Linked DNA regions of Oharaeibacter diazotrophicus. The protein of the gene in region 2 interacts with the protein of the main gene of each other region in a pairwise test. Links are inferred from orthologs where the notes say so. Each region holds a gene or a part of one and is shown on either strand. Other genes may lie near its edges. The genes, in order: EDD54_RS14400, dnaE, EDD54_RS00845 and dnaQ.

Region 1 (4,000 bases), on a different replicon or contig from region 2:
ACGCCGGTTCGTCCGCCGCGGCGGCAAAGGGGACCTGCAGCACCGCCGCGAGCCCGACGACAATCCCGAATGCCCCGCCGATCCAGCGTCCCGCCGTCCTCGTGCCCACGTCGACCTCCGTGCCGTTGCTCCGCTGCGGAGCGTTCCATTCCCGCAGGCCGATTGCAAACGCGAATGCGTCGCGCCGGCGCCGGAAAGCCCGCTCCGCTCGTCATCTAGGGCGCCATCGCGCCGATCGCAGGGCGGGTCGCGGCGATCGGCGACGCGGCACTTGCTTTTTGTCGCCGGCCCGCCGATATGTGGCGCCGGGAGGTTGGCGGTGGACGTGCCACTCGCCGACCGGGTCAGGTCCGGAAGGAAGCAGCCCAGGTGAGCCGCGGCGCGGGTCATCAGTCGGCCTCCCACCTTTTCTCGACGATCCCCCGTCCGATGCTCCGGACCGACGCCGGCGGCGTCCGCCCGGGCCGCGGACGACGAGCCGCGGGGCGACTGCCAATGACGGACGAGACGCCCGGCGCCGAGCCGAAGCCCGCCGCCGGCGGCTACCGCGTGCTGGCGCGCAAGTACCGCCCGCAGAGCTTCGCCGACCTGATCGGCCACGGGCCGATGGTCCAGACCCTGCGCAACGCCTTCGAGACCGGCCGCGTCGCCCAGGCGTGGATGCTGACCGGCGTGCGCGGCGTCGGCAAGACCACCACCGCCCGCATCCTCGCCCGCGCCCTCAACTACGAGCTCCCCGGCCGCGCCGGCGGTCCGTCGGTCGACCTTTCCGAGGAGGGCGTGCACTGCCGCGCCATCATGGAGGGCCGGCACGTCGACGTCATCGAGATGGACGCGGCCTCGCACACCTCCGTCAACGACGTCCGCGAGGTCATCGAGGCGGCCCGCTACAAGCCGGTGTCGGCGCGCTACAAGGTCTACATCGTCGACGAGGTGCACATGCTCTCGGCGGCGGCGTTCAACGCGCTCCTGAAGACGCTCGAGGAGCCGCCCGAGCACGTCAAGTTCGTGTTCGCGACCACCGAGATCCGCAAGGTGCCGATCACGGTGCTGTCGCGCTGCCAGCGCTTCGACCTGCGCCGCATCGAGGCCTCCGTGCTGCAGGCCCATCTCGCCCGCGTCGCCGCGGCGGAGAAGGTCGAGGTCGCCCCCGAGGCGATCGCCCTCGTCGCCCGCGCCGCCGAAGGTTCGGTGCGCGACGGTCTCACCATCCTCGATCAGGCGATCGCCTACGGTGGCGACGACGGCGTCACGCCGGAGACGGTGCGCTCCATGCTCGGCCTCGCCGACCGCGAACGGGTGATCGACCTGTTCGAGGCGGTGATGAAGGGCGACGTCGCCGCGGCGCTGCGCGAACTCTCCGAGCAATACGACGTCGGCGCCGATCCGGCGGTGGTGCTGAGCGATCTCGCCGCCTTCGTCCACCTCGTCACCCGCATCCGCCACGTTCCCTCCAGCGCCGACGACCCGGCGCTGACCGAGGCCGAGCGCGTGCGCGGCCGCGCCTTCGCCGAAGGCCTGTCGGTGCGCGTGCTGTCGCGGGCCTGGCAGATCCTCCTCAAGGGCCTCGCCGAGGTGCAGACCGCCCCGCGGCCGCTGCCGGCCGCCGAGATGGTGCTGGTCCGCCTAGCCTACGCCGCCGACCTGCCGACCCCCGACGAGGCGATCCGGCAGCTGCGCGACGGTCTCGGCGCGCCGCAGCCCGGTCCCGGGCCCTCCGCCGGCGGTGGGGGCAGTGGCGGGGGTGGTGCGCAGGCGCAGGGCCGCGTCCTGCCGACGCTCGCCGCCTCGTCGCCGCGGCCGACGGCGCGCGCGCTGCCAGCTCGTGAGCCGGCCGCCCTCGTGGTCGCCTCCTTCGAGGACGCGATCCGCCTCGCCGAGCGCAACCGCGACGTCGGCCTCAAGTTCGCGCTGGAGCGCCACGTCCGCCTCGTCCGTTTCGAGGACGGCCGCATCGAGTTCAACCCGGTGCCGGGCGCCAACCCCGGCCTCGCCGGCGAGATCGGCCGCAAGCTGTCGCTGTGGACGAACCGGCGCTGGATCGTCGCGGTGTCCGGCGAGACCGGCGCGCCGACGGTCGCCGAGACGCGCGAGGCGACCAGGAGCCGCCTCGTCGACGACGCCCGCGCCGATCCGACCGTCGCCGCGATCCTCGCGCGCTTTCCCGGCGCCGAGATCGTCGACGTCCAGTTCCCCGACGCCGCGGGCGGCACCGGAGCCGCCGACGGCGGCTTCGACGACCTCGGCGACGCACCGCTGCCCGACCTCGACGGCTACGAGCTCGTCGAAGAGTTCGGCGACTTCGACGACTGATCCTTCCCCCGACGAGAGCGAGAGACGGCCATGTTCGGCGACCTCGGCAAGATGATGAAGCAGGCCCAGCAGCTCCAGGCCAAGATGGCCGAGGCGCAGGAGGCCATCCAGGCGATCGAGGCCACCGGCGCCGCCGGCGGCGGCCTCGTCACGGTGACCCTCTCCGGCAAGGGCGACCTGCGCACGGTGCGCGTCGACCCCTCGCTCGCCAAGGCGGACGAGGTCGAGATCCTCGAGGATCTCCTGGTCGCCGCCCACGCCGACGCCAAGCAGAAGCTCGACGCCGCCATCGCCGAGAAGATGTCGGCGGTCACCGGCGGCCTGCAGCTGCCGCCCGGCCTGAAGCTGCCGTTCTGACGATCGCCCCGCAGCCGGCGCACCCGCCATGCCCCGCAAGATCACCGGGCCCGAGATCGAGCGCCTGATCCAGCTCCTGGCGCGCCTGCCCGGCCTCGGTCCGCGGTCGGCGCGGCGGGCGACGCTGCAGCTCGTCAAGAAGCGCGAGCAACTGCTGGTGCCGCTCACCGAGGCGCTCGCCCGGGTGCGCGACACCGTCAAGATCTGCTCCTGTTGCGGCAACGTCGACACCGCCGATCCCTGCGCCGTCTGCACCGACCCGACTCGCGACCCCTCGGTGATCGTGGTGGTCGAGGACGTCTCGGACCTCTGGGCGCTCGAGCGCTCCGGCGCGGTCTCGGCGCGCTACCACGTGCTCGGCGGCGTGTTGTCGCCGCTCGACGGCGTCGGCCCCGACGACCTCTCGATCGCCGGTCTGGTCGACCGTGCCGCCGACCCGGCCGTGCGGGAGGTGATCCTGGCGGTCAACGCCACCGTCGACGGCCAGACCACCGCCCACTACGTCACCGACCGCCTCCGCGACCTGCCGGTCAAGGTCTCGCGGCTCGCCCACGGCGTGCCGGTCGGCGGCGAGCTCGACTATCTCGACGAGGGCACCCTCGCCGCCGCGATCCGGGCCCGCACGCCGTTCTGACGGCGGCGGGGTCGCCAGCGGGCGGTCGAGGGCGTAACCTCGGGCTCGACCACTGGAAACCCCTCCGCCGAACCCCTCGGACCCGCGCCGATGAACCGCTCCGTCCGCCTCGCCGCCGTGCCGCTGTTCGCCGGCGTCCCCGACGACGTCCTCGCCCGCTGGGAGGCCGCCTCCGCCCTGGTCTCGCACCCGGCCGGGCGCTGGATCGTCGCCCACGGCGAGGACGGCACCGACGTCTACGCCCTCGTTTCCGGCACCGCCCGGGCGATGACCTTCGGCGCCGACCGCGAGGTCATCCTCGCGGACCTTCGCGCCGGGGCGATCTTCGGCGAGATGTCGGCGATCGACGGCCGGCCGCGCTCGGCCAGCGTGATCGCGGTGTCCGACGTCGAATTGATGAAGATCCCCGCCGCGGTGTTCCTCGCCGCCGTCCACGAATCGCCCGCGGTCTGCGACCGGGTGCTGGCGCTGCTGGTCGGGCGCGTCCGTGCCCTCGACGAGCGCGTCCACGAATTCGCCAACTATTCGGTCGGCGACCGCGTCCGCGCCGAACTGCTGCGGTTGTCCCGTCCGCTGCCGGGCAGCCGCGGCGAGGCGCTTGTCGAACCGGTCACCCATGCGGAGATCGCCGCCCGCATCGGCACCCACCGCGAGGCGGTGACCCGCGAGTTGCGTGCCGTCGAGAAGGCTGGTCTC
Region 2 (5,118 bases):
CGTTCTCGGCGGAACCCCTCGCAACCGCCGCGGATCGCCGGTCGCCACGCCGTCGACCCCGGCCCGGATCGCGGTTCGAATCATCCGCGGCCAGCCTGTTGACAACTGCGGCGACCATGAACAAAATAGGAACATTGAGAGGAACGGAGGCCTAGCGATGACCACCATTCACTTCGTCCGTACCGCCGACGGCTGGGGCCTCGGTGCCGATCCTCTCGCCGCGCCCCGGCGGGGCCGTTGGCTCGCCGCGCTGTCGCGGGCGTGCCGTTCCTGGAACGAAACGGGATCGCGCGAGCTGTCGCGCCGGCTGTTCGGAGACGCCGCGCCGACGGCCCGCGAGCTGCCCACCGTCCGCGACTTCACGGTGCCGCGTTCGGTCCGGCTCGCCCAGCAGGTGGCGCAGGCGACCGTCGTGCGCGACGCCGCCGCCTTCGGGGCGCTGGTGCTGTTCGCGACCATGGTGGCGGTGGTGCTGCTCGGTCTCGGCGACCCCGGGGTCTGACACCGGGCTCCCGGGTGGCGGCGGTGGAGAAGCGGCGCGCCGCCGTGGACGACGGTGCCGCGGCCGTTGAGGCCTCCGGCATCGCCGGCCTAGGGTCGGCGCGGATGGTCCGACGGCCTCCGACTCGGCGCCGCTCGCGCCGGCGGAGGGCGTCGATAGCGGGACGGCGGGAGCGGGCGACATGGCGGACGACATCGGCTTCGTGCACCTTCGCGTCCACAGCGCCTACTCGCTGCTGGAAGGCGCGCTGCCGCTCTCCAAGATCCTGAAACTCGCCGACGCCGACGCCCAGCCGGCCATCGCCGTGACCGACACCGGCAACCTGTTTTCCGCGCTCGAGTTCTCCGAGAAGGCGGCCGAGAAGGGCATCCAGCCGATCGTCGGCTGCGAGCTCGCGGTCGACTTCGGCGACGAGCCGGCCGACCGCCGGCGGCCCGGCGCTCCGGCCCAGGGGCTGCCCTCGATCGTGCTGATCGCGGCGACCCAGCGCGGCTTCGACAACCTGACCATCCTGGTCTCGCGCTCCTTCATGGAGACCGAGCCGGGCGCGCGCCCGCACCTGCCGTTCGACCGCCTCGCCGACCGCGCCGACGGCATCCTCGCCCTGACCGGCGGCCCGAACGGTCCGGTCGACCGGGCGATCGCGGCCGGTCACGGCGCGGTGGCGGCCGGCCGGCTGGCGCGGCTCGCGGCCCTGTTCGGCGACCGGCTCTACGTCGAGCTGCAACGCCACGGCACGCCGGCCGAGGCGCTGGTCGAACCCGAACTCGTCGCGCTCGCCTACGGCGCCGGCCTGCCGCTGGTGGCGACCAATGAGTGCTATTTCCCGGCCCGCGGCGACTACGAGGCCCACGACGCGCTGATCGCGATCGCCGAGGGCCGCGTCATCGCCGACGACGACCGCCGCCGCCTGACGCCGGAGCACTACCTGAAGTCCCGCGCCGAGATGACGGCGGTGTTCCACGACCTGCCGGAGGCGCTCGCCAACACCGTCGAGATCGCCCGCCGCGTCAGCTACCGGCCGCGCAAGCGCAAGCCGATCCTGCCGCGTTTCGCCGGCGCCGACGTCGACGACGTCGCCCTCGCCGAGAAGGCCGAGGCCGAGGAGCTGGCGCGGCAGGCCTGGGAGGGGCTGGAGCGCCGGCTCGAGGTGCACGGCCTCGCGCCCGGCCTGACGGTCGAGGACTACCGCGACCGCCTCGGCTTCGAGCTCGGCATCATCACCAAGATGAAGTTCCCCGGCTATTTCCTGATCGTGGCCGACTTCATCAAGTGGGCCAAGGCCCACGGCATCCCGGTCGGGCCGGGCCGCGGTTCGGGCGCCGGCTCGCTGGTGGCGTGGTCGCTGACCATCACCGACCTCGACCCGATGCGCTTCGCCTTGCTGTTCGAGCGCTTCCTCAACCCAGAACGCGTCTCGATGCCGGACTTCGACATCGACTTCTGCCAGGACCGGCGCGAGGAGGTGATCCGCTACGTCCAGGGCAAGTACGGCCGCGAGCAGGTCGCGCAGATCATCACCTTCGGTACCCTGCAGGCGCGTGCCGTGCTGCGCGACGTCGGGCGCGTGCTCCAGCTGCCCTACGGTCAGGTCGACAAGCTCTGCAAGCTGGTGCCGCAGAACCCGGCCAACCCGGTGACGCTCGGGCAGGCGCTCGAGGACGAGCCGCGGCTGAAGGAGGCCCGCCGCGACGATCCGGTCGTCGACCGCCTGATCGACATGGCGATGAAGCTCGAGGGTCTCTACCGCCACGCCTCGACCCACGCCGCCGGCATCGTGATCGGCGACCGCCCGCTCGACCAGCTGGTGCCGGTCTACCGCGATCCGCGCTCGGACATGCCGGTCACCCAGTACAACATGAAGTGGGTGGAGAGCGCCGGGCTGGTGAAGTTCGACTTCCTCGGCCTGAAGACGCTGACCGTGCTCGAGACCGCGGTCAAGCTGATCGCCCGGCGCGGCATTTCGATCGACCTCTCGGCCCTGCCGCTCGACGATCCCGCGACCTACGCGCTGCTCTCCAAGGGCGAGACCGTCGGCGTGTTCCAGCTGGAATCGATGGGCATGCGCAAGGCCATCGCCGACATCGAGCCCGACCGCTTCGAGGACATCATCGCGCTGGTGGCGCTCTACCGCCCGGGGCCGATGGCCAACATCCCGGTCTACGGCGCGGTCAAGCACGGCCGCGAGGCCGCCAACTACATCCACCCCAAGCTCGAGCCGGTGCTGAAGGAGACCTACGGCATCATCGTCTACCAGGAACAGGTGATGCAGATCGCGCAGATCCTGTCCGGCTACTCGCTCGGCGAGGCCGACCTCCTGCGCCGCGCCATGGGCAAGAAGATCAAGGCCGAGATGGACGCCCAGCGCGTCCGCTTCGTCGCCGGCGCCGTGAAGGACGGCCTCGACGAGGCGCAGGCCAACATGATCTTCGACCTGCTCGCCAAGTTCGCCGACTACGGCTTCAACAAGTCCCACGCCGCCGCCTACGCCCTCGTCGCCTACCAGACCGCCTATCTGAAGGCCAACCACCCGGTCGAGTTCATGGCGGCCTCGATGACGCTCGACGCCGCCAACACCGACAAGCTCAACGACTTCCGCCGCGAGGCGATCCGCCTCGGCATCGAGGTGGTGCCGCCCTCGGTCAACCGCTCGCACGTCGACTTCGAGGTCGAGGACGGCCGGATCCTCTACGCCCTCGGCGCCGTCAAGGGCGTCGGCCGCCACGCCGTCGAGCACGTCGTCGAGGTCCGCGGCGACCGGCCGTTCCGCGACGTCGCCGACTTCGCCCACCGCATCAACCCCAAGGCGCTCAACAAGCGCATCCTGGAGAGCCTCGTCGCCGCCGGCGCCTTCGACGGCCTCGAGCCCAACCGCGCCCGGCTGTTCGAGGGCCTCGACAAGGTGATGGCCGCCGCGAACAAGCGGCTCGACGACGAAGCGGCCGGGCAGGGCGGCTTCAGCTTCGGCGGCCCGGCCAACGCCGCCGCGGCGATCCCGCTGCCGTCGCGCTCCGACTGGCTGCCCGACGAGCGCCTGCAGCGCGAGCACGGCGCGATCGGCTTCTACCTCTCCGCCCACCCGCTCGACGCCTACGGCCCGCTGCTGGAGCGGCTGCGCGTCCAGATGTGGGGGCAGTTCTCGGCCGGCGTGAAGCGCGGCGCCACCGCCGGCCGCCTCGCCGGCACGGTGGTGGCGCGCCAGGAGCGCAAGACCCGCACCGGCAACAAGATGGGCATCCTCACCGTCTCCGACCCGACCGGGCAGTACGAGGCGGTGATCTTCTCCGAGGGCCTGTCGCACTACCGCGACCTGCTCGAACCCGGCCAGTCGGTGATCCTGCTCGTCTCCGCCGAGGACAAGCCCGAGGGCATCTCGGTCCGGATCGACAGCGTCGAACCGCTCGATCAGGCTGCCGGACGTCTGCAGCACGCGCTGCGCATCTTCCTGCGCGGACCCGAGCCGGTCGAGAGCATCCACCGCCACCTCGCCGGCGGCGGCGAGGGCGACGTCTCGCTGATCGTGCTCGCCGAGGGCGGGCGCGGCGAGGTCGAGGTGCGGCTGCCCGGCCGCTACAAGGTCTCGCCGCAGATCGCCGGCGCGCTGCGCGCGGTGCCGGGGGTGGTGCAGGTCGAACTCGCCTGATCGCCCTCGTACCGGTCTCGCAAGTTCCCGGCGCGTCGGGACTTCGCGCGGTTGCGGCCATCCCGCCTACGCCCGGCCGGGCGCTCCTTACCCGAAAGGCGCCGACCGGAGGTCGGAACTTCGCGAGCTCGGTGTCAGGCGGCGGCGAGGTCGTCGGCGATGCGGGCGAACACGGCGCGGAACATCTCGCGGGTGAGCCGGCCGGTGTTCGTGTTGTAGCGCGAGCAGTGGTAACTGTCGTAGAGCCGGAAGGCCCGGGCCGGGGCGAGATCGTGGACCGCGCCGTGGCCGAAGGGAAAGCGCGTCACCGGCAGGGCGAGCGTGCGCAGCACCTGGTCGTGGGCGATGCGGCCGAGCGCGACCAGCGCGCGGGTACCTTCGCGTGCGGCGAGGGTCGCCTCGAAGAACGGCCGGCAGGCGGCGATCTCCGGGCCGGTCGGCTTGTTCTCGGGCGGCACGCAGCGCACGGCGTTGGTGATGGCGGCGTCGAGGAGTTCGAGGCCGTCGGCCGGATCGGCGCGATAGGTGCCGCGCGCGAAGCCGAAGTCGACCAGGGTCTCGTAGAGCAGGTCACCGGCGTAGTCGCCGGTGAACGGCCGGCCGGTGCGGTTGGCGCCGCGCAGCCCGGGCGCCAGCCCGACGATCAGCAGGCGCGCGCCCGCCGGGCCGAAGCTCGCCACGGGCGCGTTGTGCCAGGTCGGCTCGGCGGCGCGGGCGGCCTCGCGGAAGGCGACGAGGCGGGGGCAGCGCGGGCAGTCGCGCGGCGGATCGAGGGGGAATCGCGTGGTCATGCCGCGAGGGTGGCGGCTGCGGCGCGCCCGCGCAACGGTCGGCGCGGCGATCGGGGCGCCGACGGTGGCGCGGATCGCGCGGCGGAGCGGTCGAAGCGTGGGCGGACGTGCGATCACGGGAGCCGCCGCGGTCGGATCGTGGCCGGGAGCGGGGAGGCCCGGCCGCCATGAGTCACGCCGGT
Region 3 (3,938 bases), 330 kb from region 2 along the record:
GGAACTGCGCCTGCTCGGCCGCGATCCCTGGCTGATCTCGCAGACGCTGATGCAGGTGCTCTACCTGATCCCGCCGGCGCTGATGCTGTGGAAGGGCTTCGGCAGCGACGAGGACGCACCGGTGATGCTGGCGCCGATGGTCGCGATGGCGGCGGGCCAGCTCGCCGGCGGCCTCGCCTGGCTGGCCGTCTCCGGCGAGGACGCCCCCGACCTCGTCGCGACCGCGCCGATCGGCTTCGCCGCGGCGATCCGCGCCAAGATCGAGGCGGTGATGATGGCCGTCGCCGTGCCGGTGGCGCCGCTGCTCCTCGGCTTCGCGCTGGTCGACCCCTGGGTCGCCGCGGTGGCGGCGGCGGGCGTCGCGCTGTCGGCCGCCTCGGCGACGGCGATCCAGTTCCTGTTCCGCAAGGCCGCCAAGCGCAGCCACTTCCGCCGCCGCCAGACCGCCTCGCGCGTCGCCACCTTCGCCGAGGCGTTCTCCTCGATCTCCTGGGCGGGCGCCACCGGCCTCGCCGCGGCGTCGTCGTGGTACGCGGTCGCGCCCGCCGGCTTCGCCGCCGCGGTGCTGGCGCTCGCCTGGGCGGTCAGCCCGCGCCACCCCTGATCCCCCCGGGCCGATCCGCGCCAACGGATCGGCCCCGGACGGCCGCCCTTGCGGATCGCCTCGCGACTGTCGAAGATCGGGACGACGACGGCTTTCGGGAGCCCTTGTCGATCGTTCGGGAGATCGACGTGTCGTTCGAGGACTTCGTGCGGGCGTTCGTAGCCTGCTACTTCATCTTCGTCGCGCTGCACTACACGGCGCGGCTGTCGGGCCTGCGCGCCCGACGCGGCTTCCCGCATGCGCCGGTCGGGCCGTGGCGGAGCGCCAACGGGCTGAACCAGATCGTGTTCCGGCTGTTCCGGGCGGCGATCCTGGGACTGATGACACTACGCGTCTTCGTGCCGGCGACCGACGTCTTTCTCGGCGCGCTGCCGGTGCTCGAGACGGACGCTGTCCGCGCGGTCGGCTTCGTGGCGATGTGCGCGGGGCTGGCGGTCGCCGACCACGCCCATTCCTACCTCGCCGACGAATGGCGCTCCGGCACCGCGGCGCGGGCCGCCGATGTACTGGTGACCGACGGGCCCTATGCCCGCTCGCGCAATCCGATCTTCACCGGCGTGCTGATCGGGCAGGCCGGCCTGTTCCTGGCGGCGCCGTCGCTGTTCACGCTCGCCTGCCTCGCCATCGGCGCAGCCGTGATCCTGCGGCAGGTCGGCGTCGAGGAGCGCACCCTCGCCGGCCGCTTCGGGGGACGCTACGCCGCCTATCGCGCGCGCGTGCCGCGCTGGGGAGCGGTGGGGATGGCCGCGCGCGGGGTGACGGAGAGGCGCTGATCGGCCGCCTTGTCGCCCCGGCGGCGGGCCTCTATCGTCGCGCCGAACCGCCCGCGCCGGGCGACGCGACCCGGGCCGCCGGTCCGGATCGGCCCCCACGGAAGACGCCCCCTCGATGAAGCCGACCAACCCGATCTTCACCGGCCTGCCCACCACCATCTTCGAGGTGATGTCCCGCCTCGCGGTGGAGACCGGGGCGATCAACCTCGGCCAGGGCTTTCCCGACGTCGACGGCCCCGAGGAGATCCGCCGCGCCGCGGCCGACGCGCTGATGGCCGGGCCGAACCAGTATCCCTCGATGATGGGCATCCCCGAACTGCGTCGGGCGGTGGCGGAGAGCAACCGGCGCTTCCACGGCCTCGACGTCGACTGGCAGAGCGAGGTGATGGTGACCTCCGGGGCGACCGAGGCGATCTGCGATTCGATCCTCGGACTGGTCTCGCCCGGCGACGAGGTCGTGCTGATCGAGCCGCTCTACGACTGCTACCTGCCGATCGTGCGACAGGCCGGCGGCATCCCGAAGCTGGTGCGGATCGCGCCGCCGACCTGGACGATCGACCCGGACCAACTCGCCGCCGCCTTCTCCGACCGCACCAAGGCGATCGTGATCAACACGCCGATGAACCCGGCCGGCAAGGTGTTCACCGAGGCGGAGCTGCAGCTGATCGCCGACCTCTGCCAGAAGCACGACGCCTACGTGATCGCCGACGAGGTCTACGAGCACCTCGTCTACGACGGCCGCCGCCACCTCTCGCCGATGGCGCTGCCGGGCATGCGCGAGCGCGTCGTCCGGATCGGCTCGGCCGGCAAGACCTTCTCGCTGACCGCCTGGAAGATCGGCTACGTCACCGCTCCGCCGCACCTCCTGGCGCCGATCGCCAAGGTGCACCAGTTCGTCACCTTCACGACCCCGCCCGACCTCCAGGCCGCCGTCGCCCGCGGCCTCCGGCTCGGCGACGATTATTACGAGGGCTTCGCCGCCGGCCTCGCCGCCAAGCGCGACCGCCTCTCGGCCGGGCTCGCCGACCTCGGCTTCGAGGTGCTGCCGAGTGCCGGCACCTATTTCGTCACCACCGACGTCGGCCCGCTCGGCATCGCCGACGACCGCGAGGCCTGCCTGACCATGACGCGGGAGGCCGGCGTCGCCGCCGTGCCGGTCTCGGCCTTCTACGCCTCCGACCCGCCGACCAACTACATCCGCTTCTGCTTCTGCAAGCGCGACGAGGTGCTCGACGAGGCGCTCGAACGGCTTGGCAGGTGGTTGAAAACCGGTCGGAAATCCGCGGCGACCGGTTAGGATCGGCCGCCGGCGGGGGGCCGGCGATGATTCTCGGGAGGGCCGGGGCGCTCATGAACCGGGTCACGATGCTGGTCGGCGCGGCGGAACCGTTCGGGCGCGCCATCCTGTCCGCCCTGCTCGACGCCGGCGACACCGTCGCGGTGGTCGCCGTCGACGGCGAGGCGTCCGACGAGATCGAGACGGAGACCGACGGCCGCGCCGTCGCCTTCGCGGTCGATCCGACCGATCCGGAGAACGTGGCCGAGACCTTCGACGCGGTCGTCGACGCCATGGGCGCGCCGGGCGCGATGGTGCTGCTGGTCGAGGAGGCGCAGCCGGCCTGGCTGATCGACGGCGGGGCCGAAGGCGTCAACGCCGCCGTGCAGCACCGCATCGTCGCGCCGCTGACCATGGTCGCGCTCGCCGCCGAGCGCATGGAGGCCGGCGCCGCCATCGCGCTGGTGCTGCCCTCGACCGGCGCCCATTCGGTCGCCAAGGCGCTGACCGGGGCCACCCGCGGCGCGCTCGAGGGCTTCGTGCGCGGCGCCGCCACCGAACTCGCGGTCGCCGACATCCGGATCAACGCCGTGCTGACCGGGGCGGTCGACGCCGACGCCGGCGTGCGCCCGGTCCGCCGCACGCCGCTGTCGCGCCCGGCCGAGCCGGAGGACGTCGCCGCCGCGGTGCTGTTCCTGATCGCCGACGAGGCGCGCGGCGTCACCGGCGAATGCCTCGCCGTCGACGGCGGCGCCGGGGCGTCGCGGGCGGTGCCGTAGGATCGGCGCGCGCTCAGCCGCGGTCGAACCGCGTACGGCCGGTGAGGCGCGCCATGTCGAAGGCGGCGACGTCGGCGACGAGGCGGCGGAGGGCTTCGGCGGCGCGGGCGATCACCGCCTCGCCCTTGGCGGCGGTGGCGGCCGAGGCGTCGCCGCAGACGCCGGCGGGGTGGAGGTCCTGGGCCTGCCAGCCGAACCCGACCCGGCCCTCGGCGGTGAGCGCGCTGCCGGAACGCTCGATCTCGACCGTCAGCGGCACGAAGTTCTCGGCCCGGTCCATGGCGACGAGGTCGCCGTGGAGGGCGAGCATGACGCTGGTCTCGATGTCGCCGCCGTGGATGCCGTGCTCGATCTCGGCGGCGGGGAAGAGGTCGTCGACGGGCGTGATCCGGAACCACGAGCAGGCGACGGCGAGCAGGCCGAGCTCGACCCGGATCCGCCGACAGACGATGTCCATCAGCGCCATCTGACCGCCGTGGGCGTTGAAGAACAACAGCTTGCGCGCC
Region 4 (3,892 bases), on a different replicon or contig from region 2:
TGTCGAGCGTCGGCGCCTATCAGGTCGAGGGCTTCGGCATCCAGCTGTTCGAGGCGATCGACGGCGACCATTTCACCGTGCTCGGCCTGCCGCTGCTGCCGCTGCTCGGGTTCCTGCGCGACCAGGGAGTGATCGAGCGATGAGGAAGGCCGGTGTCGTCGGGTGGCCGATCACCCATTCGCGCTCGCCGCTGATCCACGGCCACTGGCTTGCCGTCCACGGCATCGACGGCGCCTACGACCGCATCCCCGTGGAGCCGGACCGGGCCGAGGCCTTCTTCGCCGACTTCGCCGCGAGCGGCCTCGTCGGCGCCAACGTCACGATCCCCTACAAGGAGGTCGCGGCAGCGCACGCATGCAACCTCGATCCGGTCGCCGCCCGGCTCGGCGCGGCCAACACGCTGTGGATCGAGGACGGGGTGCTCTGCGCCGGGAACACCGACGTCGCCGGCTTCCTCGGCAACCTCGACGATCGCGCTCCCGGTTGGGACGCCGATCCCGGCGTCGCCTTGGTGCTCGGCGCCGGGGGGGCGGCCAAGGCGGTGGTCGACGGGCTCGTCGGCCGCGGCTTCCGGGTCGAGATCGCCAACCGGACGCTGGCCCGGGCCGAGGACCTAGCCGCGCGCTATCCCGGCCACGTCGGTGCGCATTTTCTTTCGGAAGCGAATCGATTCGTGGCCGACGCCGGACTCCTGGTCAACACCACCTCGCTCGGCATGAAGGGCGAGGGCGACGTCGACCTCGACGTCGGTCGTTGCGCCGCCGAATCGATCGCCTGCGACATCGTCTACGTGCCGTTGGAGACACCGTTCCTGGCGCGGGCGCAGGCGGCCGGCCTGCGCACGGTCGACGGCCTCGGCATGCTGCTGCACCAGGCCGTGCCGGGCTTCGAGCGCTGGTTCGGCGTCCGCCCGACGGTGACGCCGGAGCTGCGCGCCCTGGTGGAGGCCGATCTTTGATCGTGCTCGGCCTCACCGGATCGATCGGCATGGGCAAGTCGACGACGGCCGAGATGTTCCGCGCCCGCGGCGTACCCGTCTTCGACGCGGACGCCACCGTCCATGCGCTCTACGCCGGCCCGCTCGCCGCGCCGGTCGAGGCCGCTTTTCCCGGCACGACGGTGAACGGCGCCGTCGACCGCGCCGCGCTCGGCCGGCGGGTCCTCGGCGACGCCGAGGCGCTGCGGCGGCTGGAGGCGATCGTCCACCCGGCCGTGCGCGCTGCCGAACGCGCATTCCTGGAGGACGCCCGCACGGCCGGTGCCACCGTCGCCGTACTCGACATCCCCCTCCTCTACGAGACCGGCCGCGAGGCCGACGTCGACCGCGTCCTCGTGGTCGGTGCCGCTCCGGAGATCCAGCGCGCCCGCGTGCTCGCCCGCCCGGGCATGACGGCGGAGAAGTTCGAGGCGATCCTCGCCCGCCAGCTGCCCGACGCGGAGAAGCGGCGACGGGCCGACCACGTGATCGACACCGGCGCCGGGATCGCCGCGGCCGAGACGGCGGTTGACGCCCTCCTCGCCGAACTCCGGCGTTGAAAACCGGGCCGTCGGCTTGATCCCGTCCGCTCCACCTGCGAGGGATCGGGAGCCGGCGCGGCTGGGCTCGCCGGAGACGCGGGATCGACCATGCGCGAGATCGTCCTCGACACCGAAACGACCGGCCTCGACCCCAAGACCGGCGACCGCCTCGTCGAGATCGGCGGCGTCGAACTGCACAATCAGTTCCCGACCGGCCGGAGCTTCCACGTCTACATCAACCCCGAGCGGTCGATGCCGCGCGAGGCCTTCGAGGTCCACGGCCTGTCCGAGGAGTTCCTCGCCGACAAGCCGCGCTTCGACGACGTCGCCGACGAGTTCCTCGCCTTCGTCGGCGACGCCCGGCTGGTGATCCACAACGCCCAGTTCGACATGGGCTTCATCAATTTCGAGCTGAAGCGCTCCGGCCGGACCACGATCGGCAACGAGCGCGTCCTCGACACCCTGGCGATGGCGCGGCGCAAACACCCGGGTTCGCCGGCCAGCCTCGACGCGCTGTGCTCGCGCTACGGCATCGACACCTCCAAGCGCGTCAAGCACGGCGCGCTGCTCGACGCCGAACTGCTCGCCGAGGTCTACATCGAGCTGAACGGCGGCCGGCAGGCCGACCTCGGTCTCGCCCCCGCCGGCATGGAGCCGACCCGCAGCGACGGCCGTCCGCGCGCCGTCGTCGGCCCGCGGCCGGTCCCCCTCCCCGCCCGGATCCAGCCCGAGGAGATCGCCGCCCACGCCGCCTTCGTGGCCGGGCTCGGCGACAAGGCGATCTGGCTGCGCTATCTCGACCAGCCGGTGCCGGACGAGACCGGCGGTTGAACACCGTCGGAATCCAACGTCTTTCGCATGGTTCGTGACGGCCGACCCGGCCTAGACTGGGGACGAATCAGCCTATGGAACGAGAGAGCGTGGCGAAGCCGTCCAAGACACCCGCCTTCCTTCAGGTCGCCGCCCTGCCCTGGCGGCGCGACGCCGACGGGACCGTCCGCGTCGTGCTGGTGACGTCGCGCGAACGCGGGCGCTGGATCCTGCCCAAGGGCTGGCCGATCAAGGGCCTGAAGGACTGCGAGGCCGCCGAGACGGAGGCGATGGAGGAGGCCGGCCTCGTCGGCCGCGTCACGACCGATCCGATCGGCCGCTTCCAGTACGACAAGAGCTTCCCGAAGCGCGTCGCCGCGGTGGCGGTCGACGTCTACGGTCTCGAGGTCGAACGTCAGCTCGACGACTGGCTGGAGAAGGGTCAGCGCGAGGTGCGCTGGCTCAAGCCCGACAAGGCGGCCAAGCTCGCCGCCGACACCGGTGTCGGCGCGCTGATCCTCGCCTTCGTGGCGACGCTCACCGAGACCTCGCGGCCGGCCCCGCAGCCGGCGGAGTCGCTCTCCTAGATGGCCTCCGGAAACGCCGAAGCGTTTCCGGAGCTGTCCGATCCGGGGGTGCGGATCGCGATAGATCAGGCGAGACCCTCGAACAGTGCGGTCGAAAGATAGCGCTCGGCGAAGGACGGGATGATCACGACGATTGTCTTGCCGGCGAACTCCGGCCGCTGCCCGACCTTGACGGCCGCCGCGACCGCCGCGCCGGACGAGATCCCGACCGGGATGCCCTCGAGGCGGGCGACCAGACGGGCGGTCTCGAGCGCCTCGTCCGAGGAGATCTGGACGACCTCGTCGTAGATGGCGGTGTTGAGCACGCCCGGCACGAAGCCGGCGCCGATGCCTTGGATCTTGTGCGGACCCGGATTGCCGCCGGACAGTACCGGGCTCTCGACCGGCTCGACCGCGACGATGCGCACGCCGGGCTTCCTCGCCTTCAGCACTTCGCCGACGCCGGTGATGGTGCCGCCGGTGCCGATGCCGGAGACGACGACGTCGACCTCGCCGGCGGTGTCGTTCCAGATCTCCTCGGCGGTGGTGCGCCGGTGGATCTCCGGGTTCGCCGGGTTCTGGAACTGCTGCGGGATGACCGCGCCGGGGATCGTCGACACCAGTTCCTCGGCCTTGGCGATCGCACCCTTCATGCCCTTGGCCGCTTCGGTCAGCTCCAGTTCGGCGCCGAGCAGCTTCAGCATCTTGCGCCGCTCGATCGACATCGATTCCGGCATCACCAGGATCAGCCGGTAGCCCTTGGCGGCGGCGACGAAGGCGAGTGCGATGCCGGTGTTGCCCGAGGTCGGCTCGATCAGCGTGGTCTCGCCGGGACGAATCTTGCCGGCGGCTTCGAGCGATTCGACCAGCGCCACGCCGATGCGGTCCTTCACCGAGGCGATCGGGTTGAAGAACTCGAGCTTGCCGACGAGGCGGGCGCCGACCTGCTTGTCGCGCGCCACCTTGTCGAGGCGGACCAGCGGGGTGTCGCCGATCGT

What was found.
Region 1: the proteins of dnaE (region 2) and EDD54_RS14400 interact in binary tests that used the Escherichia coli proteins (3 or more experiments, as listed by UniProt). The link is inferred for Oharaeibacter diazotrophicus from one-to-one orthologs.
Region 3: the proteins of dnaE (region 2) and EDD54_RS00845 interact in binary tests that used the Escherichia coli proteins (3 or more experiments, as listed by UniProt). The link is inferred for Oharaeibacter diazotrophicus from one-to-one orthologs.
Region 4: the proteins of dnaE (region 2) and dnaQ interact in binary tests that used the Escherichia coli proteins (3 or more experiments, as listed by UniProt). The link is inferred for Oharaeibacter diazotrophicus from one-to-one orthologs.

Annotation. Positions count from the first base shown.
Region 1 is NZ_SNXY01000008.1:453,258-457,257, reverse strand. What follows is about bases 1-2,904. They hold EDD54_RS14400 (DNA polymerase III subunit gamma/tau), read left to right. Parts: upstream 1-495; coding sequence 496-2,313; downstream 2,314-2,904. Other genes in these bases: recR (recombination mediator RecR), read left to right, coding at 2,699-2,904; EDD54_RS14395 (YbaB/EbfC family nucleoid-associated protein), read left to right, coding at 2,344-2,670; EDD54_RS14410 (extracellular solute-binding protein), read right to left, coding at 1-109. In the rest of the region: more of recR, read left to right, coding at 2,905-3,304; EDD54_RS14385 (Crp/Fnr family transcriptional regulator), read left to right, coding at 3,395-4,000. UniProt on the Escherichia coli protein: Part of the beta sliding clamp loading complex, which hydrolyzes ATP to load the beta clamp onto primed DNA to form the DNA replication pre-initiation complex.
Region 2 is NZ_SNXY01000006.1:477,980-483,097, forward strand. Bases 324-4,345 are described here. They hold dnaE (DNA polymerase III subunit alpha), read left to right. Parts: upstream 324-683; coding sequence 684-4,145; downstream 4,146-4,345. Other genes in these bases: EDD54_RS02410 (hypothetical protein), read left to right, coding at 324-502; EDD54_RS02420 (uracil-DNA glycosylase), read right to left, coding at 4,280-4,345. In the rest of the region: more of EDD54_RS02410, read left to right, coding at 158-323; more of EDD54_RS02420, read right to left, coding at 4,346-4,936. UniProt on the Escherichia coli protein: DNA polymerase III is a complex, multichain enzyme responsible for most of the replicative synthesis in bacteria. This DNA polymerase also exhibits 3' to 5' exonuclease activity. The alpha chain is the DNA polymerase catalytic subunit.
Region 3 is NZ_SNXY01000006.1:148,247-152,184, forward strand. The notes cover bases 742-3,583. They hold EDD54_RS00845 (aminotransferase), read left to right. Parts: upstream 742-1,492; coding sequence 1,493-2,674; downstream 2,675-3,583. Other genes in these bases: EDD54_RS00840 (methyltransferase family protein), read left to right, coding at 742-1,377; EDD54_RS00850 (SDR family NAD(P)-dependent oxidoreductase), read left to right, coding at 2,728-3,432; EDD54_RS00855 (creatininase family protein), read right to left, coding at 3,446-3,583. Outside these bases: EDD54_RS00835 (permease), read left to right, coding at 1-604; more of EDD54_RS00840, read left to right, coding at 733-741; more of EDD54_RS00855, read right to left, coding at 3,584-3,938. UniProt on the Escherichia coli protein: Shows aminotransferase activity with methionine and histidine as substrates, and to a lesser extent also with phenylalanine.
Region 4 is NZ_SNXY01000008.1:520,424-524,315, reverse strand. Bases 692-3,487 are described here. They hold dnaQ (DNA polymerase III subunit epsilon), read left to right. Parts: upstream 692-1,626; coding sequence 1,627-2,349; downstream 2,350-3,487. Other genes in these bases: cysK (cysteine synthase A), read right to left, coding at 2,981-3,487; EDD54_RS14685 (NUDIX hydrolase), read left to right, coding at 2,439-2,915; coaE (dephospho-CoA kinase), read left to right, coding at 955-1,536; EDD54_RS14700 (shikimate dehydrogenase), read left to right, coding at 692-958. Outside these bases: EDD54_RS14705 (Maf-like protein), read left to right, coding at 1-143; more of EDD54_RS14700, read left to right, coding at 140-691; more of cysK, read right to left, coding at 3,488-3,892. UniProt on the Escherichia coli protein: DNA polymerase III is a complex, multichain enzyme responsible for most of the replicative synthesis in bacteria. The epsilon subunit contain the editing function and is a proofreading 3'-5' exonuclease.